DNA from 3 places in the Streptomyces sp. NPDC002888 genome. Region 3 is predicted to be linked to each of the others. Evidence: riboswitches for the same ligand, from Rfam matches in the RefSeq annotation. Region 3 holds a riboswitch; each other region holds the start of a gene.
The links. A riboswitch is a leader RNA that binds a small molecule or an ion and turns the genes downstream of it on or off. The one in region 3 is predicted to bind cobalamin.
Positions count from the first base shown of each region.

Region 1: linked by a shared signal. The riboswitch ahead of ACFYWX_RS16455 (prenyltransferase/squalene oxidase repeat-containing protein) and the one ahead of ACFYWX_RS25650 (ABC transporter substrate-binding protein) in region 3 are both predicted to bind cobalamin.
Region 2: linked by a shared signal. The riboswitch ahead of ACFYWX_RS03405 (HoxN/HupN/NixA family nickel/cobalt transporter) and the one ahead of ACFYWX_RS25650 (ABC transporter substrate-binding protein) in region 3 are both predicted to bind cobalamin.

Region 1 is NZ_JBIAPU010000009.1:22,091-31,404, forward strand. It holds gene ACFYWX_RS16435 (ECF transporter S component) at 1-263, opposite strand, end outside; gene ACFYWX_RS16440 (ABC transporter ATP-binding protein) at 260-2,041, opposite strand; gene ACFYWX_RS16445 (energy-coupling factor transporter transmembrane component T) at 2,038-3,180, opposite strand; gene ACFYWX_RS16450 (SCO2322 family protein) at 3,206-3,838, opposite strand; gene ACFYWX_RS16455 (prenyltransferase/squalene oxidase repeat-containing protein) at 3,835-5,070, opposite strand; cobalamin riboswitch at 5,187-5,317, opposite strand; gene ACFYWX_RS16460 (RNA polymerase sigma-70 factor) at 5,474-6,370, opposite strand; gene ACFYWX_RS16465 (NAD(P)/FAD-dependent oxidoreductase) at 6,444-7,643, opposite strand; gene ACFYWX_RS16470 (phosphotransferase) at 7,772-8,413, shown strand; gene ACFYWX_RS16475 (nuclear transport factor 2 family protein) at 8,434-8,886, opposite strand; gene ACFYWX_RS16480 (MBL fold metallo-hydrolase) at 8,929-9,314, opposite strand, start outside.
Region 2 is NZ_JBIAPU010000002.1:98,143-107,456, forward strand. It holds gene ACFYWX_RS03390 (hypothetical protein) at 1-300, opposite strand, end outside; gene thrS (threonine--tRNA ligase) at 676-1,890, shown strand; gene ACFYWX_RS03400 (nucleoside hydrolase) at 1,988-3,010, shown strand; gene ACFYWX_RS03405 (HoxN/HupN/NixA family nickel/cobalt transporter) at 3,007-4,104, opposite strand; cobalamin riboswitch at 4,132-4,320, opposite strand; gene ACFYWX_RS03410 (LAETG motif-containing sortase-dependent surface protein) at 4,441-5,397, opposite strand; gene ACFYWX_RS03415 (glycoside hydrolase family 13 protein) at 5,729-7,390, shown strand; gene ACFYWX_RS03420 (DUF4142 domain-containing protein) at 7,399-8,115, opposite strand; gene ACFYWX_RS03425 (O-methyltransferase) at 8,309-8,977, shown strand; gene ACFYWX_RS03430 (MOSC domain-containing protein) at 9,014-9,314, shown strand, end outside.
Region 3 is NZ_JBIAPU010000016.1:117,057-126,370, reverse strand. It holds gene ACFYWX_RS25655 (FecCD family ABC transporter permease) at 1-258, opposite strand, end outside; gene ACFYWX_RS25650 (ABC transporter substrate-binding protein) at 255-1,301, opposite strand; cobalamin riboswitch at 1,369-1,570, opposite strand; gene meaB (methylmalonyl Co-A mutase-associated GTPase MeaB) at 1,606-2,607, opposite strand; gene scpA (methylmalonyl-CoA mutase) at 2,613-4,787, opposite strand; gene ACFYWX_RS25635 (methylmalonyl-CoA mutase family protein) at 4,787-6,595, opposite strand; gene ACFYWX_RS25630 (purine-cytosine permease family protein) at 6,708-8,360, opposite strand; gene ACFYWX_RS25625 (superoxide dismutase) at 8,598-9,239, shown strand.

The sequences.
Region 1 (9,314 bases), on a different contig from region 3:
GCGCCGACGACCGCGACCAGGAGCACCAGCAGTCCCGCGAAGAGCCACGGCGCGTCCTGCGCGTGCGCGGTGAGCTGCGAGGCGGGCGGGGCGAGGAAGGGCCAGCCCAAGGAGACGACCCCGACCGCGCTGACCAGGGCGAGGGCGGCGAGGGAGCGAGGGCCGAGGCGGACGGCACGGACCTGGCGGTCGTGCGGCGGCGCCCCCGCGCGAGGGCCCTTTGCAGGCGCGCTCACGCGAGGGCCCTCCGTAGGCGCGCTCATGCGAGGGCCTTACGTACCTGCGCGACCGTGAGCCACTGCTGCGGGGCCAGGATCTTCGTCACTTGCGGCGCGAACGACGGGGAGGAGACCACGACCTCCGCCGTCGGGCCGTCGGCGATCACCTCGCCGTCGGCGAGCAGGACGACCCGGTGGGCCAGCTCGGCGGCGAGCTCCACGTCGTGCGTGGCCAGGACGATGGCGTGACCGGCGGCGGCGAGTTCCCGCAGGATGCTCACCAGGCGGGCCTTCGCCGCGTAGTCCAGGCCGCGGGTCGGCTCGTCCAGGAGGAGGAGCGGCGGGCGGGCCGTGAGGACGACCGCCAGCGCGAGCGCCAGGCGCTGGCCCTCGGAGAGGTCACGGGGGTGGGTGTCGTCGGTGATGCCGGGGAGCAGGTCCGAGGCGAGCGCGCGGCACGTGCCGGGGGCGGCGTCCGCGTCCCGGTCGGCCGCCGTGCACTCGGCGGCGACCGTGTCGGCGTACAGCAGGTCGCGCGGCTCCTGCGGGACCAGACCGACACGGCGTACGAGGTCCCGGGGCGGGGTCCGGTGGGGGATCGCACCGCCGACGCGCACCGATCCGGACGACGGCTCGACCAGTCCGACGAGGGTGTTGAGCAGCGTGGACTTTCCGGCGCCGTTGCGACCCATGAGGGCCACGGTCTCGCCGGGGGTGACGGTGAGGTCGACGTGACGCAGGGCCTGGATCCGGGCGCGGCGCACGGCGAGGGCGCGGATCTCGGCCACGGGCCCGGTAGTTGGAGTGGGCTCGGGGGTGCGCTTGCGCCAGCGGCGGCGAAGTGCGGGGGGCGGTACGGGTGTTGTGGTGACCCGTGGGGTGTCGGGCGGTACGGGTGTTGTGGTGACCCGTGAGGTGTCGGGCGGTACGGGTGTTGTGGTGATCGGTGGGGTGTCGGGCGCTACGGGTGTGGCGGTGATCCGGGGAGTGTCAGGGGTCTCCCGGCGATCGGCGAGGCGTTCCCGTAGCTCTCCCGCCCGTCGGCGGGCGTCCCGGACGGTCAGGGGAAGCGGGGACCAGCCTGCCAGCCGGCCCAGGTCGACCACCGGCGGGTACACCGGCGATACGGCCATGATGTCGGCCGGCGAGCCGAGGACCGGTGCCGCGCCCGGGCTCGGGAGGAGGGCGACCTGGTCGGCGTACTGGATGACGCGTTCCAGGCGGTGTTCGGCCATGAGGACGGTCGTACCGAGGTCGTGCACCAGGCGTTGGACGACCGCGAGGACCTCCTCCGCGGCGGCCGGGTCCAGCGCCGACGTCGGCTCGTCGAGGACGAGGACCTTGGGGTGCGGGGTGAGGACGGAGCCGATCGCGACGCGCTGCTGCTGACCGCCGGAGAGGGTGGCGATGGGGCGCTCGCGGAGGTCGGTCAGACCGAGGAGGTCGAGGGTCTCCTCGACCCGGCGCCGCATCACCTCCGGCGGCAGGCCCAACGACTCCATGCCGTAGGCCAGTTCGTCCTCGACGGTGTCGGTGACGAAGTGCGACAGCGGGTCCTGGCCCACCGTCCCCACCACGTCGGCGAGTTCGCGCGGCTTGTGGGTGCGGGTGTCCCGGCCGGCGACCGTGACGCGGCCGCGCAGGGTGCCGCCGGTGAAGTGCGGGACGAGGCCGCTGACGGCACCGAGGACCGTGGACTTGCCGACGCCCGACGGGCCCGCGAGGAGAACGAGTTCACCCTCCGGGACCTCGAAGTCCACGCCCTGGACGGTGGGTTCGCAGGCTCCGTCGTACGTCACGGAGACGTTCTCGAAACGGATCACGACGGCTCCTTGGGGACGGGGGCGGGGGTGGAGGCTGGAGTGGAGGCAGGGGCAGGGGCAGGGGCGGGGGCGAGGAAGGCGGGGAGGAGGCCGAGGAGGACCGCCGCGGCCGGCCACAGGGGGAGGGTGGGCGCGACGAGGGGGACGGTGGTGGGGTGCAGGGCCGTCGGGTCGGTGGACGCGGCGACGGTGAGGAGGACGGCGACCGCGATGCCGGCCCCGGCGACCAGGCAGGCGCGGACGTTCCAGGTGTCCGGGCGGTATCGGGTGCGCGGGGAACGGCGGCCGCCGAGGCGCAGGCCCGCGAGGGCGGCGGCGAGTCCGGTGAGGAGGAGGGGCAGGCCGTAGGTGCCGCCCGCGGCGGTGAGCAGGCCGTACGTTCCCGCGCAGACGCCGAGCAGGCCGCCCAGGGTGAGGGCGGTGGTCGTACGGCGGACCGGGGCGGGGACCTCGGCGGTACGGCCGTAGCCCCGCGCGTCCATTGCGGCGGCGAGGGCGACGGAGCGCTCCAGGGCACCCTCCAGGACGGGCAGGCCGACCTGGAGCAGGCCGCGTATGCCCTTGTCCGGGCGGCCGCGCAGGCGGCGGGCGGCACGTAGGCGCTGGACGTCGGCGATGAGGTTCGGGGCGAAGGTGAGGGCGACGACCACGGCCACGCCCATCTCGTACAGGGCGCCGGGGAGGGACTTGAGGAGGCGGGTGGGGCTGGCGAGGGCGTTCGCGGCTCCTACACAGATGAGGAGAGTGGCCAGTTTCAGGCCGTCGTAGAGCGCGAAGAGAAGGCCTTCCGCCGTGACCTTGCCCCCGAGGCGGATGCCCTGGGCCCAGTGGGGGAGCGGGACTTCGGGGAGGGTGACGATCACGTGGGTGCCGGGGATGGGGGAGCCGAGGACGAGGGCGAAGAGGAGGCGGACCAGGATGACGGCCAGGGCGAGTTTGAGGAAGGCGGTGTAGGAGCGGGCGGTGGGGGTGTGGGGGCGGTGGGTTGCCACTACGTAGGCGGAGGTGGTGATGAGGAGGGCGAGGAGGAGGGGGTTGGTGGTGCGGGTTGCTGCGGTGCCCAGGGAGAGGGACCAGAGCCACCAGGCGCCGGGGTGCAGTTGGGCCGGGCGCCGGTACCGGGGGGTGGGTCCGCTCACCGGCGCCGGCCCGGTGCCGCTGGGGCTAGGCACGGCGACGGGCCTGCCAGATCGCCGCCGCTCCCAGTGCTGCAACCACCGCTGCTCCTGCCCACAGGCCCACCGACGGGCCCCCGTCCGTCTTGGCCCGCTTCTCGGTCGTCGTCGGCTTCTTCGCCCCGCTGACCTGTTCGCCGCAGCCGTGCTCCGGATATCCCCCGATCGCGCACAGCAGGGCGTTCGTGTCATAGCGGAGGGGCTTGGCGACCGCGGCCAGGGCCTCTGCTGTCGTCGCGTCGGCGGACAGCACCGCGCAGGCCGTGCGCGGGGCGGGCGGAGTTTCGCCTGACGGGGCGTCCCTCCCCGTGCCGAAGTCGATGACCAGGGCGACGCGTTTGCGGTCGTCCTGCGGGGGCGTCTTCGCGCAGATCTTCGCGAAGTCGGCCTCGCCCCGCGGTTGTGTCGCGTCGCCGGAGTCCTCGCTGACGGCAAAGCGGAAGCCCTCGACGTCGCCGTCGGAGGGGCGGGCGGTGGAGGGGCCCTGGGTGGCGTACGCCCAGCGGTTGCCGTCGCGGTCCCAGAAGGACCAGTAGCGGTAGCCGGCGGCCTGGGACTGGGTCGTGCCGGCCGCCAGGGTCAACAACAGCGCGGTGAGGAGGAGGGCACCGCGGCGGATCACGGCTGCTGCTTCCGGTTCCGGCCGCTCAGGAGGAAGCCGATGCCGATGCCGGCGACGAGGAAGACACCGACGGTCCACCAGACGCCGAAGCCGTCGTCGGAATCCTTCTTGTCGGCGGCCTTCGTAGTCTTCTCCGCCGCCTGCGGCGCCGGGCCCGTCGCGTTGAGCTGCTTCACCAGGTCCGTGCCGCCGAAGTCGTGCGGGTCGGTGCCCATCGTGTGCGCCGCGAGGATCAGCTGGGCGTACGCCGCGGGGCCGCTCTGCCTGGCCCAGGCCGTGGCGTTCTTCTCCAGCCACGCGTACGGCTTCCGTGCGGCCGAGGTCGACCCCTGCGCGGCGAGTGCGACGACCGCGTCCGCCGTGTTGCCGTAGTCGGGCTGGTCCTTGGCGCCGGGGAGGGCGGACTTCAGGAATCCGCCCTGGGTGGCCTCCGCGAGGTAGGCGGCGCCGTTGGCCGCCACCTGCTGCGGGGCGAGCGGCTTGTCGGAGTCGGCGCAGGCCTGGACGCCCTTCGGCGCCTGTCCGGCCGTCGCCACGAAGCCCTTGCCGAGGCTGCCGAGGACACCGGCCGCCGTGGCGTCCGCGTTGGCGGCCAGCTTGCCCTTCTTGTCCGGCTGGTAGGCGAGGGCACCGCCGTCGTCCGCACCGCAGGTGAGGGACCACTTCGCCAGCAGGTCGTACGGCGACTTGCCGCCCTTGCCGTCCTCGCCGTCCCCCGCGACCTCGGCGGGCTTCTCCCCGGCGGCCACGAGGGCGCCGACGACGACGGACGTCGAGTTCGTGTCGCTGGGGCCGCCGGGGGTGTAGCCCCAGCCGCCGTCCTTGTTCTGGACGGACTTCAGCCAGGTCACGGCCTTGTCGACGGCGGTGGCGTGACCGCCGAGCGCGGCGAGGGTCTGGGCGGCGGCGGCCGTGCTGTTGGTGTCGATCACGAGCTTGGCGTCGCAGGCCTTGGCGGTGTCGGCGCGGAAGGCCGCGAACGCGCCGTTCGCGCACTGCTGTCCGGCCAGCCAGCCCACCGCCTTCGCGGCGGGCTTCACGTCCACGGTGTGCTGCGCGAGCAGGGCGAGGGACTGGCGCCAGACGCCGTCGTACGTCGGGTCGGTGCTGCCGTACAGCCCGTCGGGTATCGCCACCGACGGCGACGGGGAAGGCGTGGCGGCGACGGCGGGCGTGGCCGCGCCGATCACGACGGTGGCGGCCAGGACCGCGGCGCTGCGGCGGACGTTCATGATCGGCGGATGCCTCTCCCTGCGGGGAGCCGGGCAGCACGGGACGCCCCGGCGGCTCGGCTCCGTAGACCTCGACGGTGCCGTACGGCGGCGGGTGCCGGCGCACGTGTGAGCCGGTCATGTTTCCCGCACGGGGCAGTCCGGCTCGCCGCCCTGCACGGACGGCTCACGGTTGCGGGTCAGCGCCGGTTTTGCACCGGCTTCCCCCCGTACGGGTGTGATGACGACCGGGCCACTCTACCTTCGGTCCTGCGCTTCACCTCCGCCCTCGGAGTGGAGGTGAAGCGCATCTCACGCGCCGCGGGGAGGTTGAGGTGTTGCCGATTGCCGATTGCCGATTGCCGATTGCCGATTGCCGCGCGCCATCGGGTCGGCGGCCCCGCCTCGACGGCCTCGCCGGTGTTCAGCGCAGGGTGAGCGGGGTCTCGGATTCGACGCGGGTCAGCTTCTGAGGGTTGCGGACGTAGTAGAGGCCGGTGATGCGGGCGTCCTCGACACGGATCGCCATGACGCCGTCGAGCTCGCCGTCCAGGCGCAGGACGAGAGCGGGGTTGCCGTTGACGACGGTGGGGTCACTGGTGACGGTGGCTTCGAGCTTGCGGAGGCCGCCGACGAACATGCGGACCACCTTGTCGGCACCGATGACCGGCCGCCGCGCGGCGTGCTTGACGCCGCCGCCGTCGCTCAGCAGGACGACCTCGGGGGCGAGCACGTCGAGGAGGCCCTGCATGTCCCCGGTTTCGAGCGCACGCTGGAACGACTCCAGAGCCGCGCGGCTCTCGCGCTGGGAGACCACCTCGCGAGGGCGGCGGGCATCGACGTGCCGGCGGGCGCGGTGCGCTATCTGGCGGACGGCCGCCGGGCTCTTGTCGACGGCGGCCGCGATCTCGTCGTAGCCGACGTCGAAGACCTCGCGCAGCACGAAGACGGCGCGTTCCGTCGGCGACAGTGTCTCCAGGACGAGCATCAGCGCCATCGACACGCTCTCGGCGAGCTCGACGTCCTGGGCCACGTCCGGCGCGGTGAGCAACGGCTCGGGCAGCCAGGGGCCGACATACGCCTCCTTGCGGCGCGTCATGGTGCGCAGCCGGTTGAGCGACTGGCGGGTCGTGATCCGGACCAGGTAGGCGCGCTGGTCGCGCACCTGATCCAGATCGACCTCGACCCACCGCAGCCAGGTTTCCTGGAGGACGTCCTCGGCATCGGCCGCCGATCCGAGCATCTCGTAGGCGACGGTGAAGAGCAGGTTGCGGTGGGCGACGAACGTCTCGGTCGCGGGGTTGGTGGAGTGGTCGCTCATGTCTCGAACCCTTTCCTTCGCGGCCGGCTCTGGTTGCCGAAGGCCGTCAAGCTTGCGTCCAGGGAAGGCCTGGCTAGGCTGCCGGTTCAGCGGGTGCCGGCGTCTTGCCGCGCTCGGCCTGGAGCAGCTGCCGGCGCTTGTCGTCCCTGAACCCCCAGGCGAACGCACCGGGCTTACGCGCCTCGTCCGCCAGTTCCTTGACGACGTTTGTGCAGGCGATCTCCTTGATCTTCGCGGCAAGGCGACCGCCGATGTAGAACCTGTTCGAGGTGTCATCCCTGGAAGCGAGCTGTAGCGTGGCGGCGCGACGGCCCAGGCCGATGCACTGGCCGAAGAAACCCACGTTGACGGCCGCGGGTTGCTCACCCGCGATCCGGGCCAGCACCGTGTCGGCGGCGTGCGCGCCCAGCGGCCGCGCGGTCTGGCAGCTCATCCGGAACGGCAGGTCCGACGGTGCCGCCGAATCCCCGGCCGCGACGATGTGCCCGTCGTCCACGCTGGTCAACGTCTCGTCCGTGAGCAGGCGGCCCAGGGCGTCGGTGCTCAGCCCGCTGCGGCCGGCCAGGTCCGGCACGCTGAACCCGGCCGTCCAGATCGTCACCTCGCTCGGCATCTCGCGACCGTCACCGAGCCGCACGCCATCGCGGGTCACCGCCGTCACCTTCGCGTCGGGGCCTTCGAGCACGGTCACACCGAGTTCGGCGAGCCGCTTGGCGACCGAGCGCCGCCCCCGCGGGTGCAGGTACGCGCCGAGCACCTCGCCGCACACCAGGGTCACGGTGCGGCCCTCCTCCGCCAGCTCGGCGGCGGTCTCGATGCCGGTCGCACCGCCTCCGACCACCGTCAGAGGGGCCGTTGAGGGCGCGGCGTCGAGGACCGGCCGCAGCCGCTGCGCCTCCTCCAGGGTGGCGATCGGGTAGGCGAACTCGGCCGCTCCGGGCACGCTCGGGTCGGCGCTGCCACTGCCCACCGCGTAGATCAGGTAGTCGTAGCCGACCGTGTCGCCGGTCGCCAACGCCACGCTGCGCTCGGCCGCGTCGATCCGTGTCACGGTGTCGACCGCCAGGCGAATGCCCTCGGCCAGGATCTCTCGGTAGTCGACGACCGCGTCGTGGGACCCGCCCACCACTTGATGCAGGCGCACCCGATTCACGAAGGTCGGGCGCGGATTGATCAGGGTCACTGTCACGTCGTCGCGCTGCGTCAGGCGATTGGCCGCCATGACACCGGCGTATCCGCCGCCGATCACGACCACATCGATGTTCTCAGCCATGGTGTCTCCTCCGTTTTCAGGGGTTCGGCCTCAAGACACCTCGACATCGAACGCTGTGACAGCACGTGAGGCAGATCACTCCAAGGTGCGGGCTCAGCCGCGGAGTTGAGTGTGAGTAGGTTCGGGCCATGACAACCACGGGGAGACTTCTCGGCTCGGGGCGTACGGCCGACGTGTACGAGATCGACGAGGCCTGGGTGCTGCGCCGTGACCGGGAGGGGTGGGGGGACGCGGCGGCCGAGGGGGCGCTGATGGAGTACGTGCGCGGCCACGGCTACCCCGTGCCCCGGGTCCGTCCCTCCGACTCGCGCACCGACCTCGTGATGGAGCGGCTGGCCGGTCCGACGATGGTGCAGGCGTGGGCGGCGGGCTCGCTGGGGTCGGAGAACGCGGGGGCCGTCCTCGCCGGGCTGTTGCGCCGACTGCACGCCATCCCCGGCCGCGTCATCCACCTGGACCTCCACCCGGAGAACGTCATCCTCACCGACACCGGCCCCCGCGTGATCGACTGGGGCACGGCCGAGAGGGGGGACCCGGGGCTCGACTGGGGCATGTCCGCGATCATCCTCGCGCAGGTCGCCCTGTCCGAGGAGCCCTACGCCGAACCCGCCCGAGCCATGCTGACCGCCCTGCTCGCCGACCCCTCGGACCTGACGCCTCAGGGCTTGGCGGAGGCCCGCAGGCGTCGTGCGGCGAACCCGACCATGAGCCGGGACGAGGTGGAACTCCTCGGGGAAGCCGAGGAGTTGATCCGTTCGCTCATGGTCTAGAAGCCTAGGAGTCTAGGACCCTAGGAGGCGCGGGGTGTCTCGCCGCCGAAGGCCAGGAACAGGGTGCGGGAGGAAAGGAGCCAGGTGCCGTCCGGGGCGCGGTGGAAGGCGTCCTCGTAGTGGCCGATCTGGACCGGGGGGCCCGCCGGGACCATGCTTGCGCCGTCGTGGCCGTCGACGCGGTACGTCGTGAAATACGACCTCGCGTGCGCCGTGTCCGGGGAGGTCACCGTGACGAGGACGTTGGACATGAGGCGGCGTGAGAGGCGGTCGGCCGGACGCGAGCCGAAGTAGTCGCGCAGTGCGGCCCGGCCTTTGATCAGGCGTTCGCCCGCCGGCCATTCCCATGTGCCGTCCTCGGTGAACAACTCGGCCACGGTGGAGGGTTCGCCCAGGTCGAGGCGGTGGACGAAGTCGAGGACGAGGCGTTCGCAGGCGCGTTCGGCGAGGAGGTGTTCCCAGGGGTGGTCCATGAGGTCGTTGGTATCAGGGGGCCGTCGCGCCCCGCGAGGGAATTACACCGCGACGTACCTCACCGGCTCGCTCCCAGCCACCGCTTCCGCCCGGCCCTGCTTCACCAGTCGCCGCAGGTGGGCCTCCGCCTCGGAGACGGCGATGTTCCGTGAGCCGTAGGGGATCTGGTCCCACGGGCGGTTCCACTCCATGCGTTCGGCGACTTGCCAGGGGGTGAGGGGCTCGGCCAGGAGGGAGAGGAGGCCGGTGAGGCGGGCCTCGTGATGGGTGAGCAGTTGCCTCACACGTGCGGCCGCGTCCGTGAAGGCGTGCTGGTGGGCCGGGAGGATCTCGGCGGGGGCGAGGCGGCCGACGCGTTCGAGGGAGTCGAGGTAGTCGCCGAGGGGGTCGGTGACGGTGGCGTCGTCGGGGTCCTCGTAGAGGCCGA
Region 2 (9,314 bases), on a different contig from region 3:
CAGCCGCCCGCACTCGGGGACGTCCGCCGAGGCCTTGAGCAGCCCGTCCCGCCAGGTCGCCGCGCCCTGGGTGGGTGTCCAGGGTTCCCCCAGATCACCCGCCGTGATCAACGCGGCCTGCGCCTGCGCGTCGGTGAGCGTGGGGGCCCCGGCGGGGGAGGGGGCCGTGGCGGCGGGTGAGGCGGGTGCGGCCGCCGGTGCCGTGCCCGACCCGGCGGCGGAGCACGCGGCCACGGTCAGCAAAGCGGTGAGCGCGAGCGCCGAGGGCACGACGGCCGCGCGGGCCGGGGGACGGGTCATGCGGGAGCCTCCAGGGGGAACGGGGGAGCCGTCAAGATCGGCTACGCCCCTCCACGGCACCACCGCAGCCGACCCGTCACCAGCGCGGCGGTCCGTCCGGGTGAGCAGGGCTGCCCCTGGCGGGTGTGTCCGGCGAGTGGCGTCGAGGGGACGGGGCCCTGGCCGCGGTCCCGGAAAACCCGTCGCGCCACCTCCACCCCCTTGCTACGGTCGCCCCATGCAGCGCGCCCAGCGACACTCTTGTCCTCCGTCTCTCACGACGACGCCGGAGTATGTCCCGGCGCGCTGACAGCTGACCCAGTCGAAGCCCCGGGGCGAGTGCCCCGGGGCTTTGTCGTGGCCCGGGTTCTCGCCCCTCCCACGAGGGAGCCCACCATGCATGACCACCGTCGCCTCGGCCGTGAACTCGAACTGTTCGACACCGACCCCCTGATGGGCGCGGGCCTGCCGTACTGGCTGCCCGACGGAGCGGTCGTACGGCACACCCTGGAGGAGTACGTCCGGGAGGCCGAACGGGCGGCCGGCTACCGGCACGTGTACTCGCCCGTCCTCGGCAAGCGCGAGCTGTACGAGATCTCGGGCCACTGGGACCACTACAGCGACGACATGTTCCCGCCCATGGAGCTGGGCGCGGAACAGGTCGTCCTGAGGCCCAGCCTCTGCCCCCACCACGCCCTCATCTACCGCTCCCGCTCCCACAGCTACCGCGAACTACCCCTGCGGATGGCGGAGTTGGGCGGCATGTACCGCTCCGAGCTGTCCGGCGTCCTCGGTGGACTGACCCGCGTACGGTCCATCCAGCTCAACGACGCCCACATCTTCTGCACCCTCGACCAGGCCGTCGAAGAGGCCCGCGCCGCCCTGGACCTCATCACCCGCGCCTACGCCGACCTCGGCATCCGCGCGTCCCGCCACCGCCTGTCCCTGCCGGGGGAGGGCGGCAAGTACGTCGCCGACCCCGCCCTGTGGCGGCGGGCGACCGAGCTGCTGAGGGAGGTCCTGGACGGCTCGGGACTCGCCTACGAGGAGGCGGAGGGCGAGGCCGCCTTCTACGGCCCCAAGATCGACGTGCAGATCGAGGACCGCGCCGGCCGCGAGGCCACCCTGTCCACCGTCCAGATCGACTTCCACCAGCCCGAACGCTTCGACCTGCACTACATCGGCGCCGACGGCGCCAAACACCGCCCGGTCATGGTGCACCGCAGCATCATCGGCAGCGTGGAGCGCGCGGTCGCGCACCTCGTCGAGGAGCACGGCGGCGCCTTCCCGGTGTGGCTCGCGCCCGAGCAACTGGCCGTGCTGCCGGTGGCGGAGGACCAGGTCGAGCAGGCGGAGGAGCTGGTCCGCCGGGCCGTCGCCCGCGGCCTGCGGGCGCGGCTGCACGGCCCCGAGGACGGCACCCTCGGCGCCCGTGTCCGGGCCGCGCGGCTGGTGCCGTACCAGGCGGTGATCGGGGACCGGGAGGCCGACGGCGACCTGGCCGCCGTACGCCTGCGGGACGGCCGTAGGCCGGGGGCGCTGCCCGCCGCCGATCTCCTGGACCGCGTCGAGGCGCGGGTCGTGGCGCGCGGGACCGCTCTTTGGGACTGAGAACGCGCGGGACCGACCGCCCTCCGGGACGGAGAAGGGGGGGTGAGGGCGGCGGGCCGGGCTGCATAAGGTCGGTGTGACGGAAGGGAGCCCCACCATGACCGCCCGCCCCACAGGTCGCACCAGCGACCGCTCGGCCGCCCGCACCACCGCCCGCTCGGCCGGCCGCCCCATCCCCGTGATCATCGACTGCGACACCGGCGTCGACGACGCCCTCGCCCTGCTGTTCGCGGTCCGTCACCCCGGCCTGGACCTGCGCGCGGTGACCTGCGTGGCCGGGAACACGGACGTCGACGGGGTCGTCCGCAACACCCTCACCGTGCTGGAGCAGGCCGGCGCCCCTGGCATCCCCGTCGCCCGGGGCGCCGAACGCCCGCTGATCGAGTCGGTCCGCGTGGCCCGGCATGTGCACGGCGAGGACGGCATGGCGGACCTGGGCCTGCCCGCGCCCACCCGCACCCCGGTCGACGTGGACGCGGTGACGCTGCTGCGCCGGGAGATCCTCGCCTCCCCGCACCCGGTCACCCTCATCCCGACCGCCCCGCTCACCAACATCGCCCTGCTCCTGCGCACCCACCCGGAGGTGGTCCGCAACATCGAGCGGATCGTGTTCATGGGCGGCGCGGTGGCCACCGGAAACGCCACGCCGGTCGCGGAGTTCAACGTCTGGCACGACCCGGAGGCGGCCGCGATCCTGCTCACGGCCGGGGTGCCGATCACCATGTACGGCCTGGACGTGTTCAAGGAGGTCCTGGTCCCGGCGGCCGACGTCCAACGCCTGCGCACCAGCCCGGAACCCAGGCTCCGCATGGCCGGTGAACTCCTCGCCCACCGCGACCCCGCCACCTCCGGCGACCCCACGCCCACCGGCGGCCTCGGCGACGCGGGCGCGGTCTGCGCGGTCGTCGACCCGGAGGGCCTGACCACCGAACTCCTACCGGTCGAGGTCTCCCTCGCCCCCGGCCCGACCCGCGGCCAGACCGTCGTCGACCGCCGCCCCCGCCCCGGCGAGTCCGAGATACACCACGGCACCCGCGAACAGCCGCTGGTGGACGTGGCGTTGGGCGTGGACGTGGAGCGCTACGTCAAGCTGTGGCTGACGGCGGTGGAGGGCGTCTAACGCGTGTCGGCGGCGGGCCGTGCCGCCCACCTCTGTTCCACCTTCGCGAGCTTCCAGTACGCGACCGCCGCCGCCCACACCACCACGAACAGGCCGACGATGACGTAGCCGACGTTGTCGAGGTCGAGGCCCGCGATCCAGCCGGTGACGGCGTCGCGCAGGGCGAGCTTCTCGTGGAGGACGCCCACGAGTTCGATCGTGCCGATGAAGAAGGCGACGGCGATGGACAGACCGGTGATGGTGAGGTTGTAGAAGACCTTGCGGACGGGGTTGGAGAAGGCCCACTGGTAGGCGAAGTTCATGAACGTGCCGTCGAGGGTGTCGAACAGGCTCATGCCGGCGGCGAACAGGAGGGGGAGACAGAGGATCGCGTACCAGGGCAGCCCCGCCGCCGCGCCCGAACCGGCCATCACCATCAGCGTGACCTCGGTGGCGGTGTCGAAGCCGAGGCCGAAGAGGAAGCCGAGCGGGTACATCTGGCCGGGGCGTGAGATGGACCTGGTGAGGCGGCCGAGGATGCGGTTCATGAAGCCCCGGGAGTCCAGGTGCTGTTCGAGCTCCCGCTCGTCGTACGCGCCTGCCCGCATCGCCCGGAAGACCTTCAGGATGCCCAGCAGGGCGACGAGGTTGAGGGCGGCGATGAGGTAGAGGAAGGTGCCGGAGATCGTCGTACCGAGGAATCCGAGGACCTGGTGGATACCGGAGTCCTCGTTCATGACCCGGCCGGCCAGCTGGGTGCCGCCCGCGATCAGCAGGGCGAGCAGGACGACCACGCTGGAGTGGCCGAGCGCGAACCAGAAGCCCACCGACACCGGGCGTTTGCCGTCGGCCATCAGCTTGCGGGTGGTGTTGTCGATCGCGGCGATGTGGTCGGCGTCGAAGGCGTGCCGCATGCCGAGGGTGTAGGCGGTGATGCCGAGGCCGATGCCGAAGGCCCTGTCGCCGACCTCGTAGTGGCCGGGGGCGACGAGCAGGAACAGGATGCCGAACGCGACGACGTGCAGGGCGGCGATGACCGCCATCAGCACCGCCGTCCGCACGGTGTCCTCGCGTCGCCAGCGGAAGGACGTGGGCAGGGCGGCAGGGTCGGTCATCCGGTCACGCTCCAGCACCTCGTGGATCAGTTCGTGAGATGCCGTGGCCGGTCTCCTGGCTTACGGGTGCACGCGCCCGGCCCGCCTTCCCGGCTGCCTCGCGGCGACCAGTGGCTGTCCCTCAGGGGACGTGGGACGGGAACTCCCCGATCACAGTGGCGAGGGCCGCGTCGGCATCACACCGACTTCCCGAACACCACGGCCCGCCCACCGTAGAGCAGACCCCCGGCCGCCGCCCACCCACCACCTGACCGGGTCGGTCAGGTGGTGGGCCTCACGGGCGGTCGAGAGGTGGCTCTCAAGGCCACGAAGCTACGGGGCTACGAAGCTACGTGGCTACGAGCGGGCGGCCTTGCGCCTGCGGGTCGTCATGACGATCGCTCCGCCGCCCACGAGGAGGGCCGCGGCGCCGGCGGCGATCACGCCGGTGTTGCTGTTCGCGCCGGTCTCCGCCAGGTCACCGCCGCCGCCGTGCGGGGTTGCCGCCGGGGGCGTGGTGGACTCGGAGGCGCTCGGGGGCGGGGTGGAGGCCGGCTCGGACGGGGTCGGGGTGCCGGCCGGGGGCTCGGTCTCGGCCGGCGGGGTCTCGGACTCCGACGCCGGAGGCGTCGCGGGCGTCGAGGGCGGCGAGGGCGGCGTGGAGGCCGGCGGGGTGGTCGGGGGCTGCGTCTCGGTGGTCGTGCAGTCCTTCGTGCCGCCGTTCCAGGCCGCGATCAGCTTGTCCTTGATCACCGGGCGGTCCGGGCCCTTGGGCAGGTCCCCGTGCTCGAAGCCGTCCTTCGCGTCGAGCTTGCCGTCGAACTTGACCGCACCCCGGTAGAGGTCGATCTGGGCGTAGCAGCCCGCGTCCGGCACCGCGATGTCGAGGGAGTCGGTCTGGCCGGGCTTGACCGTCACCGAGTCGAAGTCGACGAAGACCTGCTCGCCGGAGGTGCGGAAGTCGGCGCCGTGGGCGAGGAAGGAGGACAGGGAGGCGGTGCAGGTGCTCGCGTCCCCGGCGGTGCGGACCTTGACGTGGATCTTGCCGTCCTCGGTCGGCTTGAGGTTCTGGTCGTCGACCTTGACCGAGTCGAAGAAGTTGATGCCGTCCAGGGAGAACTGGCAGCGGTCCGTGCCGGTCTCCGTGCCCGCGCCGGTGCCCGGCTTGTACGTCCCCCCGGAGTTCCAGCCGTCGCCGCCGGGCTCGGAGGCCCAGGCGCCGGAGGCCGCGGCGACGGAGGCCGCGCACAGGGCGAGCGACGCGGCGCCCGTCCCCAGCAGGCGGCGCATGGTGACACGTCTCGCTATGGACATGCGGATCCCATCTTGGCGTGCGAAACCCGGGCACGGCGGGAGGGCAGCACGACGCTGCCGGCAGTACCGGGGGTGGGTGGTCGAAGAAACACTGGGCCCATTGGTCACATGCGCCACAGCGTGCACTCATGGTGGATCTCGGGACGGAACACTGTCAACCTGCGGCTGAGCCAAGGAAGTTCGGCTGTCATCACATTTCCGTCACACGGGGAATGGAATGTTCCGACGTTGTCGAAGGTTCACTTTTCCGGCGATGTGGACAGAATTTCCCTCTATCGTGCATAGAACGCTCGTCGCACCGACCCGAGACCGAACCGGAAGAGGAGCCCGCGTGATCGTCCGTACCACGCCCGACCTCTCGTCCAAGGATCCGAACTGGTGGCGGCAGGCCGTCATCTACCAGGTGTATCCCCGCAGCTTCGCCGACGCCGACGGCGACGGGCTCGGGGACCTCCGGGGGGTCACCCAGCGCCTGTCCCACCTCGCCGCGCTCGGTGTGGACGCGCTGTGGCTCAGCCCCTTCTACCCGTCCGAGCTCGCCGACGGCGGCTACGACGTCGCCGACTACCGGGACGTCGACCCGCGCCTGGGCAGCCTGGCCGATTTCGACGAGATGGTCGTCGAGGCCCACCGCCTGGGCCTGAAGGTGATCGTCGACCTGGTCCCGAACCACACCTCGCACCAGCACGTGTGGTTCCAGGAGGCCCTGGCGGCCGGTCCTGGCTCCCCGGCCCGTGACCGGTACGTCTTCCGCGACGGCCGGGGCGAGCACGGAGAGCAGCCGCCCACCGACTGGCAGTCCGTCTTCGGTGGCAGCGCGTGGCAGCGGGTGCCGGACGGGCAGTGGTACCTGCACCTCTTCGCGCCCCAGCAGCCCGACCTGAACTGGGCGCACGAGGAGGTCCGAGCCGACTTCCGCACCACCCTGCGCTTCTGGGCCGACCGCGGGGTCGACGGCTTCCGGGTCGACGTCGCGCACGCCCTCACCAAGGACCTGGCCGAGCCGCTGCGCGACCTGGGCGACCCCGAGCTGAGCCGGGAGGAGGCCCTGCCGGAGTTCGCCCCCGGCACGCACCCCTTCTACGACCGCGACGACGTCCACGAGATCTACCGCGACTGGCGCACGATCCTCGACTCCTACTCCCCGCCCCGCATGGCCGTCGCCGAGGCCTGGGTGCGCGGCCCGCGCCGCGCGTTGTACGCGCGCCCGGACGAGCTGGGCCAGGCGTTCAATTTCGAGTACCTCCAGGCGGGCTGGGACGCGCAGGAGGTGCGCGAGGTGATCACCGGGTCGCTGCGGGACGCGCGGCTGGCCGGTGCCTCGGCGACCTGGGTGCTGTCCAACCACGACGTGGTGCGGCACGCCTCCCGGCTGATGCTGCCGCCGGGCACGGACGAGAACGCCTGGCTGCTGTCCGGCGGCCACGCGCCCGCCGTGGACGGGTCGCGGGGCCTGCGCCGGGCCCGGGCGGCCGCCCTGCTGATGCTGGCGCTGCCCGGCTCGTCGTACGTCTACCAGGGCGAGGAACTCGGGCTGCCCGAGGTCGCCGACCTGCCGGTGGAGGTCCTCCAGGACCCGATCTGGGAGCAGACGGGACGGGTCCGCAAGGGCCGCGACGGCTGCCGGGTGCCGCTGCCGTGGACGACGAGCGGACCGTCGTACGGCTTCGGCGCGGGCGGCGCCTGGCTGCCCCAGCCGCCGAGCTTCGCGTCGTACGCCGTGCAGGCCCAGGACGGGACGGAGGGCTCGACCCTGGAGCTCTACCGCACGGCTCTGAAGCTGCGCCGCAAGCTGATCGAGGGCGAGTCCCTGACCTGGCTGGAGGACACCCCGCCCGGTGTCCTCGCCTTCACCCGCACCGACGGCTGGCGCTGTGTGACCAACCTGTCGGACGCGCCGGTCACCCTCCCGGGCGGCGAGGTCCTCCTGACCAGCGCCCCCCTGGAACCGGACGGCCGTCTGGGCCCGGACGCCACCGCGTGGCTGGCCTGACCCGGCGCTCACCCCGCCGACGGGCTGGGTGACGCCCCCGGCGCCTCCGTGCTGTTCGCCGGTGGGGTGAGCACCACCTGGGGCTGGCCGGGGGCCGGGGGCGGTGGGGTCAGGTCGGAGGAGGGGAGCTTGGGCGGGGTGGTCTCCTGGAAGAGGACCTGGTCGAAGTTGACCAGGCCCGTCTTCTCCATGACCGAGATGTGGTCCAGGACGGTCGTGTTGGCCTGATCGGCGAGCTGGCGCACCAGGGTGTTGCGGGTGGTGGAGCGGATCTTCGAGACCGTGTTGAAGATCGTGCCGTGCGTCACGCGCAGGATGTTGGCGAAGTCGGAGTCGAACTGCTTGCCGCTGTCGGAGCTCAGCGTCGTGACGAACCCCTGCTGCTGGGGGCTCGGCTGGTCGGGGATCGTGATGCCCAGCTGGGGCGCGATCCGGCGGACCGTCGCGTCCAGCGCCGCGTGCCCGTCGATCAGGTGCTGTCCGGCCGTGACGACCGCCTTGGACGTCCCTTTCTGCACCGCCATCTGACCCACCGGGTACTCCCACAGGCCTGCCGCCCGCACCTTCACCACGAAGTCCCGGTCGGCCTCGGTCAGTGGCCCGGACGAGGTCTGGGCGATGATCCGGTCGGGCGTGCTCGACACGTTGTTCATGCCGAGCACGGCCGGATAGGCGAGCGCGATGGTCGTCAGGCTCAGGGCGCCGCCCACGAAGAGGGTTCCCATCGCGTTCCGCGAGAAGAGCACGGTGTCTCCTGCCCGGTCGGGGATCCCGCCGTCGCACGGCGGGCTCGGTCGCACGGGGGTACGGGGGCGGCCGGTCAACGAAGCCTCTGTCATTGGTCAAAGGTTCCCAATCGCGGCCCCCACCAAGTAAGTTCCCATACGGAACTCACTTGCCTTCCGGAGGGAACAGTCCGTGACCCAGCAGACCTGGACCGCCGTCGACGCCTACTTCAACACCCTGCTCGTCGAGGAGGACGCGGCCCTGCCGGCCGCCGGCGGGGGCAGCGAGGCGGCCGGGCTGCCGCCGCACCAGGTGGCCCCCAACCAGGGCAAGCTGCTCCACCTGCTCGCCCGAGTCCAGGGCGCCCGCTCCGTCCTGGAGATCGGCACCCTCGGCGGCTACAGCACCCTCTGGCTCGCCCGCGCCCTCCCCGACGACGGCCGCCTGGTCACCCTGGAGGCCGACGAGCGGCACGCGCGGGTCGCCGCGGCCAACATCGCCCGCGCCGGCCTCGACCACCTCGTCGACCTGCGCGTCGGCAAGGCCCTGGACACCCTCCCCCGGCTCGCCGCCGAGGGCGCAGGCCCCTTCGACCTCGTCTTCATCGACGCCGACAAGCCCACCAACCCCGACTACCTGGAGTGGGCCCTGCGCCTGACCCGCCCCGGCAGCGTGATCGTCGGCGACAACGTCGTGCGCGACGGAGCCGTCACCGACCCGGACAGCGCCGACCCGCGCGTCCAAGGCGTCCGCCGCTTCACCGAACTCATCGGCCAGAACCCGAAGTTGACCGCCACGGTCGTGCAGACTGTCGGCGAGAAGGGGTACGACGGATTCGTGCTCGCCGTGGTCACCGGCTGACCCGGCACGAGAGCGACGAGAGCAGGGGGAAACACCATGGCGAGGATCACCGAGCTGACGTACTACCCGGTCAAGGGCTGCGCGGGGATCACGGTCTCCGAGGCGGCGCTCACGCCCACCGGGCTCGCACAGGACCGCCGGTATGTGATCGTCGACGAGAAGAGAGAGCTGCGCTGGCTGTGGGGAGACCCGCGGATGGCGCTGATCACACCCGAACTCGGCGGCCCGGGCGGGGACGCGGTCCTCACACTGCGGGCGCCGGGCTACGGGGATCTCCGCGTCGACTCGAACGCCTTCACCGAGCCGGTGGAGCTCCCCGGCAGGCGCTACCGGGCCG
Region 3 (9,314 bases):
GCACACGGCGGCGAGCAGGGTGCGCGGCAGCCGCAGATTCCACACGATCCCGTCCCGGATCGGCGTCAACTCCGCCTGCCCCCACCCCAGATGGGCCGCCACCGTGGACCACACGTCTGAGACGGCGATGTCCGCAGGCCCGATGGTGATCGCCACGGCGACGGAGGCGCACAGCGACGCGAGACCGGCCGCCCACAGCAGGGCGCGGCGCAGCCCGCGCACCGCCGCCGGGGTGGTCGCGGACAGGGCGTCGGTCATCCCGCGAGGCCGTACGCGCGTAGCGCCGCCGCCACCTTTTCGATGCCCTCGACGGTCCGCAGGGTCGGGTTCATGGCTTGGCCGGACAGCAGTACGTACCGCTTCTTCCGGACCGCGGTCATGTTCTTCGTGACCGGGTCGGACTCCAGGAACTCGATCTTCTTCGCGGCGGTCTCGGCCGTCTGCTGCTTGCGGCTCAGGTCGCCGATGACGAGGACGTCGGGGTCGCGGTCGGCGACGGTCTCCCAGTTGACCTGCGGCCACTCCTCGTGGGTGCCGTCGAAGACGTTCTTCGCGCCGAGTTCGCGGGTGACGATGCCGGGGGCGCCGCAGCAGCCCGCCAGGTACGGGGACTGGGAGTTGGCGAACCAGTACATGAGGGTCACGTCCTCGGCGTCGAGACCGGTGGTGGCCTTCTTCACCCGGTCCTTCAGATCGGTGACCAGTCGCTCGCCGCGCTCCTCGACGCCGAAGATCCTGGCGAGGTCGCGTACTTCGCCGTAGACGGCGTCCAGGGTGAGGGGCTCGGTGCGTACGCCGTCGCCGTCACCGCTGTTGTCCTTGCCGACGCAGTCGGAGGGGGAGAGGTAGGTGGGGACGCCGAGCTTGTCGAACTGCTCGCGCGGGGCCACGCCGCCCCGGCCGAGCGTGGAGGCGAAGGAGGCGGCGACGAAGTCGGGCTCGGTGTCCAGGACCTTCTCGAAGGACGGGGCGTTGTCGGCAAGCCGCTTCACCTTGCCGCCCGCCTTCTCCAGGCCCTTCGCCACCGGGTCCGTCCAGGTGGCGGTGCCCACCATGCGATCGGCCAGCCCCAGGGAGAGCATGATCTCGGTCGTGCCCTGGTTGAGGGAGACCGCGCGCTGCGGAGGACCAAGGACGCGGACCTGGTGCCCGCAGTTGTCGAGCGTGACCGGATAGCCCTCGGCCTCGCCCTTCGCCGAGTTCCCGGCCGACGAGCCGGAGGAGCCGCCGCAGCCGGTCAGCAACAGGGCGCCGGCCAGAGACGACAGGGCGGCATGACGGATGGGGCGTGCGAGGGGCACGGAACTTCCTTCGGCGTCGAGGGCTCAAGCGCGAAGCCCGGTCGTACGGGATGCTCCCCGGCCGTCCTGCGCTGCCGGGGCCGCCAGCAGGTCTTCGGACTCGGGGTCACCCGGACGAAGCGCCTTCCCGGACCGCGATCGCCGTCCAGTGGCCGTTGCTCCGCCCGTCGCCCTCACCGCTGCGCGTCAGCTCCGGATTCGCACCGGATTCCCTGACCCACGCACGTACGTGTACGCACATGGGTACGACTGGCCCCGGCAAGCTACCACAGGCGCCGGGTGCCTCTTTCGGGCAGCTCGGCCGTCAGTGTTCGGTCCCCTCGTCGCCGGGCTGCGTGAACACCCTCAGGATGCGCTCGGCGGCCAGCGTCGCCGTCAACTCGCCTTCCCTGACCTGCTGTTCGAGGGCCGGTGCCAAGGCCCGTACCGCCGGATCGGCGTGCAGGCGGCCGAGGAGTTCGTCGCGGACCATGCTCCACGTCCAGTCGACCTGCTGGTCGCGGCGCTTGGCGGCGAGACGCCCCGTCGAGTCCAACAGCGCGCGGTGCTGTTCCAGACGTTCCCAGACGGTGTCCAGACCGGTGGACTCCCGGGCGCTGCAACTCAGCACGGGCGGTGACCACGCCGCGTCCCTGCCGTGCATCAGGCGCAGCGCGCCCGCCAACTCCCGTGCCGCCGCGCGGGCGTCGCGCTCGTGCGGGCCGTCCGCCTTGTTGACGGCGATCACGTCCGCCAGCTCCAGGACACCCTTCTTGATGCCCTGCAGCTGGTCGCCGGTGCGGGCGAGGGTCAGCAGCAGGAAGGAGTCGACCATGTTGGCGACCGCGGTCTCGGACTGGCCGACGCCGACCGTCTCCACCAGGACCACGTCGTAGCCGGCCGCCTCCATCACCACGATCGACTCGCGGGTCGCCTTGGCGACCCCGCCCAACGTGCCCGCGGTGGGGGAGGGCCGGACGAAGGCCGCCGGGTCGACGGCCAGGCGTTCCATGCGGGTCTTGTCGCCGAGGATCGAGCCGCCCGTACGACTGGACGACGGGTCGACCGCCAGCACCGCCACCCGGTGCCCGAGCCCGGTGAGCAGGGTGCCGAACGCGTCGATGAACGTCGACTTGCCCACCCCCGGCACACCGCTGACGCCGATCCGCCGGGCCCGGCCGCTGTGCGGGAGCAGCTCGGTCAGCAACTCCTGTGCCAGCGCCCGGTGCTGGGGCCGGGTGGACTCGACGAGCGTGATGGCGCGCGCGATGATCGCCCGCTTCCCGTCGAGGACACCCTTCACATACGTGTCGAGGTCGATCGCCATGGGCTTCAGAGGCCGTGCCCGAGATCGGCCGACAGCTGCCGGACCAGGTCGTGGGCCGCGTCCGGGATCACCGTGCCGGGCGGGAAGACGGCCGCCGCGCCCATCTCCAGGAGCGTGGGCACGTCCTGCGGCGGGATCACCCCACCGACCACGATCATGATGTCCTCGCGCCCCTCCTCGGCGAGTTGCTCCTTCAGCGCCGGTACGAGGGTGAGGTGACCGGCGGCCAGCGAGGAGACCCCGACGATGTGGACGTCCGCCTCGACGGCCTGGCGGGCGACCTCGGCCGGGGTCTGGAACAGCGGGCCGACGTCCACGTCGAAGCCGAGGTCGGCGAAGGCGGTGGCGATCACCTTCTGGCCGCGGTCGTGGCCGTCCTGGCCCATCTTGGCGACCAGGATGCGCGGGCGGCGGCCCTCGGCCTCCTCGAACGCGGACACCAGGGTGCGGGTGCGTTCCACGGACGGGGACTCGCCTGCTTCGTTGCGGTACACGCCGGAGATCGTACGGATCTGGCTCGCGTGCCGTCCGTACACCTTCTCCAGGGCGTCGGAGATCTCGCCCACGGTCGCCTTGGCGCGCGCCGCGTGCACGGCCAGTTCGAGGAGGTTGCCGTCGCCCCCGGCGGCCCGGGTCAGCGCGTCCAGCGCGTCCTGGCAGGCCCGCTCGTCCCGCTCCTCGCGCAGTCGGCGCAGCTTGGCGATCTGCTGGGCGCGTACGGAGGAGTTGTCGACCTTGAGGACCTCGATCTGTTCGTCGCTGTCCACGCGGTACTTGTTGACGCCGATGACCGGCTGGCGCCCGGAGTCGATCCGGGCCTGGGTGCGGGCCGCGGCCTCCTCGATGCGCAGCTTGGGGATGCCGGCGTCGATGGCCTTGGCCATGCCGCCCGCCTGCTCGACCTCCTGGATGTGCTGCCAGGTCCGGCGGGCGAGGTCGTACGTCAGCTTCTCCACGTAGGCGCTGCCGCCCCACGGGTCGATGACCCGGGTCGTGCCGGACTCCTGCTGGATCAGCAGCTGGGTGTTGCGGGCGATGCGCGCGGAGAAGTCGGTCGGCAGGGCGAGGGCCTCGTCGAGGGCGTTGGTGTGCAGCGACTGGGTGTGGCCCTGGGTGGCCGCCATCGCCTCGACACACGTACGCGTCACGTTGTTGAACACGTCCTGCGCGGTCAGCGACCAGCCGGAGGTCTGCGAATGGGTGCGCAGCGACAGCGACTTGCTGTTCTTCGGGTCGAACTGCCTCACCAGCTTCGCCCACAGCAGGCGCGCCGCCCTCAGCTTGGCGATCTCCATGAAGAAGTTCATGCCGATCGCCCAGAAGAAGGAGAGACGAGGTGCGAAGGCGTCCACGTCCAGGCCCGCCTCCCGCCCGGCCCGGATGTACTCCACGCCGTCGGCGAGCGTGTACGCGAGCTCCAGGTCGGCCGTCGCCCCCGCCTCCTGGATGTGATAGCCGGAGATGGAGATGGAGTTGTAGCGGGGCATCCGCTGCGAGGTGAAGGCGAAGATGTCGGAGATGATCCGCATCGACGGCTTCGGCGGATAGATGTACGTGTTGCGGACCATGAACTCCTTGAGGATGTCGTTCTGAATGGTCCCCGCCAGCTTCTCCGGCGGCACGCCCTGCTCCTCCGCGGCCACGATGTACAGCGCGAGCACGGGCAGTACGGCGCCGTTCATCGTCATCGACACGGTCATCCGGTCCAGCGGGATGCCGTCGAACAGCTGACGCATGTCGTAGATCGAGTCGATCGCCACGCCCGCCATGCCGACGTCACCGGTCACCCGCGGGTGGTCGCTGTCGTAGCCGCGGTGGGTCGGCAGGTCGAAGGCGACCGACAGGCCCTTCTGGCCGGCGGCCAGGTTGCGGCGGTAGAAGGCGTTCGACTCCTCGGCGGTGGAGAAGCCCGCGTACTGGCGGATCGTCCACGGCTGGTTGACGTACATGGTCGGGTACGGGCCGCGCAGGTACGGCGCGATGCCCGGGTACGTGCCGAGGAAGTCCAGGCCCTCCAGGTCGTGCCCGGTGTAGAGCGGCTTGACCGGGATGCCCTCTGGGGTCTCCCACAGCAGGTCGTCACCGTCGGTCGCCTTCTTGACGGCCGTACGCCACTCGTCGGCACCGCCGTCGACGGCCGGGGTCCCCAGTTCGATCTCGGAGAAATCGGGGATTCCCATCAGGACACTCCCATGCGGTCGAGGGTCGCGGACAGTACGGCGACGGCGTCGCATCCCGCGAAGACGTAGCCGTCGACTCCGGAGTACGGCCCGGGGCGCCCGGCGAGGGACACGTGCGAGGCGCCGACGGCCCTCAGTTCCGCGGCCACGGCTTCTGCCTGCTCCTGGTACACCGCGTCGCTGGAGCACAGGCACACTTCCGTGGCGCCGCTGTCCTCGAACGTGCCCTCGGTGACGGGCTCGATACCGCCCGCCTGGAAGAGGTTGGAGGCGAAGGTCGCCCGCGCGGTGTGCGCGGCGGCCGGTCCGATGGTGGCCAGGAAGACGCGCGGCCGGGAGCCGGTCGCGGCCAGGTGGGCGTCCGAGCGGGCACGCAGCGCCTCGTACGCCTCGTCGCGGCGCACGCGCGGAAGACCACCCGACGGCGCCGCGGGCGCGCTCTCGCGCACGACCGGCTTCTCGGCGAGGAACGGGAACTCGCTGACACCGGTGACGGGTTCGCGCCGCTTGGCGAGCTTGCCGCTGCGCGTTTCCCAGGTGGCTGCCAGGTCCTGCCCGAGACGCCCCGAACGCAGAGCGGCCCTCAGGCCGCCCAGCCGCTCGATCCGCTGGAAGGACTCCCAGCCCGCGTGGGCGAGTTCGTCGGTGAGCCGCTCCACGTACCAGGAACCGCCCGCCGGATCGATGACCCGGGACAGGTGCGACTCCTCGATGAGGATCGTCGAGGTGTTGCGGGCGATGCGCCGGGCGAACGCGTCCGGCAGTCCCAGGGCGTGGTCGAAGGGCAGCACGGTGACGGAGTCGGCCCCGCCCGCGCCCGCGGCCAGCGTGGCGATGGTCGCGCGCAGCATGTTCACCCACGGGTCGCGGCGCGTCATCATCACCGGCGAGGTCACCACGTGCTGGACCTGCGCCCCGGCGCCCGGGACACCGCAGACCTCGCCCACCCGCGCCCACAGCCGGCGCGCCGCGCGCAGCTTGGCGATCGTCAGGAACTGGTCGGCCGACGCGGCGTACCGGAACTCCAGCTGCGCACAGGCCTGTTCGACGGTGAGCCCGGTCCCGGTCAGCTCGCGCAGGTACGCCACTCCGGTCGCCAGCGAACAGCCCAGCTCCTGCGCCGCCGAGCCGCCGGCCTCGTGGTACGACAGCGCGTCCACGGTCAGCGCCCGCAGCCCCGGGTACTCCTCGGTGCACAGCCGCGCGAGCCGGGCCACGGGCGCGAAGTCGTACGCCTGCCCGGTACGGGCCTCGTGCCCGAGCGGATCCGCGCCGAGGTTGCCGCGCGCCGCCCCCTTGGCGACACCCCGCTCCTCGTACAGCCGCAGCAACTCATGTGCGGCGACCTCGACCTCACGCCCCGCGTCGAGGACGACGGGGGCCAGGTCGAGGTGGACGCCGTCGAGGACCCGGCCGAGCGACGACACCGGGATCCCGCCCTCGCCGACGGTCAGCCACAGGGAAGTGACGCCGTTCTCCAGGTCCGCGAGCACCGCGGCGCCGTCGGCCGTCGTGTGCCGTTGCCGTACGTCCCAGCCGCCGACCGCGTTTCCTTGGGGCCGGCTGCCCCGCACGAAGGGCGCGAACCCGGGGAGGCCGGGCTCGGGTGCGGCGTGGCTCGCGGTGTACAGAGGCGGGGTGCGAAGCCCGTCCTCCAGCGGGGTGGACAGGGCTTCCTCGGCTTCCGAGTCCTCGACGTCCTTGCCCGATTTGCGCAGGACACCCGCAACGAGGCGCTGCCACTGCTCATGGGTCACGTCTGGGAACTCGGCGGCCAGTTCAAGCCCGTCGTCAGGCAGGACCGTCATGCTCGGATGCTAGGCCAGGAGACTTGAGCGGCAGCAGAGGCAGGGCTGTGACCTTGCCCTCGCCGTGACTGTGACCTGCCACTCCCCGGGGTGCGTTCGAAGCCGGGGCAGGTCACGTCGACGGCTGCGCCGGCAGCACATGGTCGCCGACCTTGTCCGTGCTGAGGCACAGTGAGCAGACGGCCGCGTCGTGGGTCCGGCAAGCGGTCAGGTCGGGGCGCTCGTACGCCTGGTGGCAGACGTGGCAGTCGTACGTCGTGGCGCTGGGGTTGCCCTCCGCGTCGAGCAGCGGTTCGTCGATGCCGTCGTCGGTGCGGCGCAGGTAGTACTTGCCCTTGGTGACGATCGCCATCAGCGGGGTGAGGACGAACGCGATGACGGCCGCCGCGACCGGGGAGTACGGCTGGAGGGTGTCGCCCAGGGCGTGGAAGTACAGGGCGATCGACAGGCCGGAGGCGGCGACGAAGGCGACGACACCGACGGGGTTGACCGGGTGGAGCATGCCTCGGCGGAACTCGGGGGCGTGCGGGGACAGCTTCAGCAGGTACTTGTTGACACCGATGTCGGTGGCGACGGTGACCACCCAGGCGATCGCGCAGTTCGAGTAGAAGCCGAGGATGTCGTTGAGGAAGCTGAACATGTCGGCTTCCATCAGGACCAGCGCGAAGGCCAGGTTGACCAGGACGAAGACCAGTCGACCGGGGTAGTGCCGGGTGACGCGGGTGAAGGAGTTGGTCCATGCCAGCGAACCGGAGTACGCGTTCGTGACGTTGATCTTGATCTGGCTGATCACGACGAGGGCGACGGCGAGCGGGACGACCATCCAGGACGGCATCATCGCGTCGAACGCGCCACGGAACTGCTGGATCGGCTCGGTGGCGGCGGCCGGGCCGACCTCGGCCAGGATGTAGACGGCGAGGAAGACACCGATGGCCTGCTTCAGCGCGCCCAGTACGACCCAGCCGGGCCCGGCCATCACCACGGCGGTCCACCAACTGCGCTTGTTGGCCTCGGTCTTGGGCGGCATGAAGCGCAGATAGTCGATCTGCTCGCCGATCTGCGCGATGAGAGACAGGCACACGCCCGCACCGAGGAGCACGGAGGCGGTGTTGACGCCGCCGTCGCCGTCGGTGCCCGCGTAGGCGAGGAAGTGGTCGACGGTGCCCGGGTCGGTGGAGACCAGGTAGACCAGCGGGGCGACCATCAGCAGCAGCCAGATCGGCGTGGTCCACACCTGGAGCTTGCTGAGCGCCTTCATGCCGTAGATCACCAGCGGGATCACCATCAGCGTGGAGACCAAGTAGCCCAGCCACAGCGGCAGTCCGAGGCCGAGCTTGAGGCCCTGGGCCATGATCGAGCCCTCGAGGGCGAAGAAGATGAAGGTGAAGCTGGCGAAGATGACGCTGGTGAGGACCGAGCCGTAGTAGCCGAAGCCGGAGCCGCGGGTGATCAGGTCCAGGTCGATGTTGTAGCGGGCGCCGTAGTACGCCAGCGGGAAGCCGGTGACGAAGATGACGACCGCGGCGACGGCGATCGCCACGAGCGCGTTGCCGGTGCCGTGGGCCAGCCCGATGCCGGCGCCGATGGAGAAGTCGGCCATGTAGGCGATGCCGCCGAGGGCGGTGGTCGCCACCACCATCGGGGTCCAGCGGCGATAACTACGGGGCGCGAAGCGGAGGGTGTAGTCCTCCAGGGTCTCCTTGACCGCCTGGTCGGCCGTCGGAATCGCCGCTCCGGACGGCAGACGTGACTCGGTAGTGCTCATGGCCAACCCTTCGGGGACGCGGTGGTGTTGTGGGGGCGCGGGGAGGGGGTGGACACGCTAGAAACCGCTTGTTTCCCGAAGCCTCCTGCGGGGTGAACGGACTGTTTCCTCCCGGGATGGGGCTGTGGCCGCAGCGACACGAGAAGGTCCTAGGTCCAACGCCTGATCAAAAAGCTACGCTCTTACTGCTAACGTGCAGCTGCATATCGTTCGCAATAAGGCCGAAGGATGTTGGACATGGCGGTTTACACGCTCCCGGAGCTTCCGTACGACTACGCGTCGCTCGCCCCGGTCATCAGCCCCGAGATCATCGAGCTGCACCACGACAAGCACCACGCGGCGTACGTGAAGGGTGCGAACGACACGCTGGAGCAGCTCGCGGAGGCGCGGGACAAGGAGTCGTGGGGCTCGATCAACGGCCTGGAGAAGAACCTGGCCTTCCACCTCTCCGGGCACATCCTGCACTCCATCTACTGGTACAACATGACCGGCGACGGCGGCGGTGAGCCGCTGGAGAAGGACGGCGTCGGCGAGCTCGCGGACGCGATCGCCGAGTCCTTCGGTTCCTTCGCCAGCTTCAGGACACAGCTGTCCAAGGCGTCGGCCACGACGCAGGGTTCGGGATGGGGTGTGCTCGCATACGAGCCGCTCAGCGGCCGGCTGATCGTCGAGCAGGTCTACGACCACCAGGGCAACGTCGGCCAGGGCTCCACCCCGATCCTGGTCTTCGACGCCTGGGAGCACGCCTTCTACCTGCAGTACAGGAACCAGAAGGTCGACTTCATCGAGGCCATGTGGCAGGTCGTCAACTGGCAGGACGTGGCCAAGCGCTACGCCGCCGCCAAGGAGCGCGGCGACAGCCTGCTCCTCGCGCCGTGACGGCGTAGTCCGCAGATGTCCTGCTCGTGATCGTCTTCTCAACCTTCACCGGCAGGCGGCACAACGAAGGGCCCT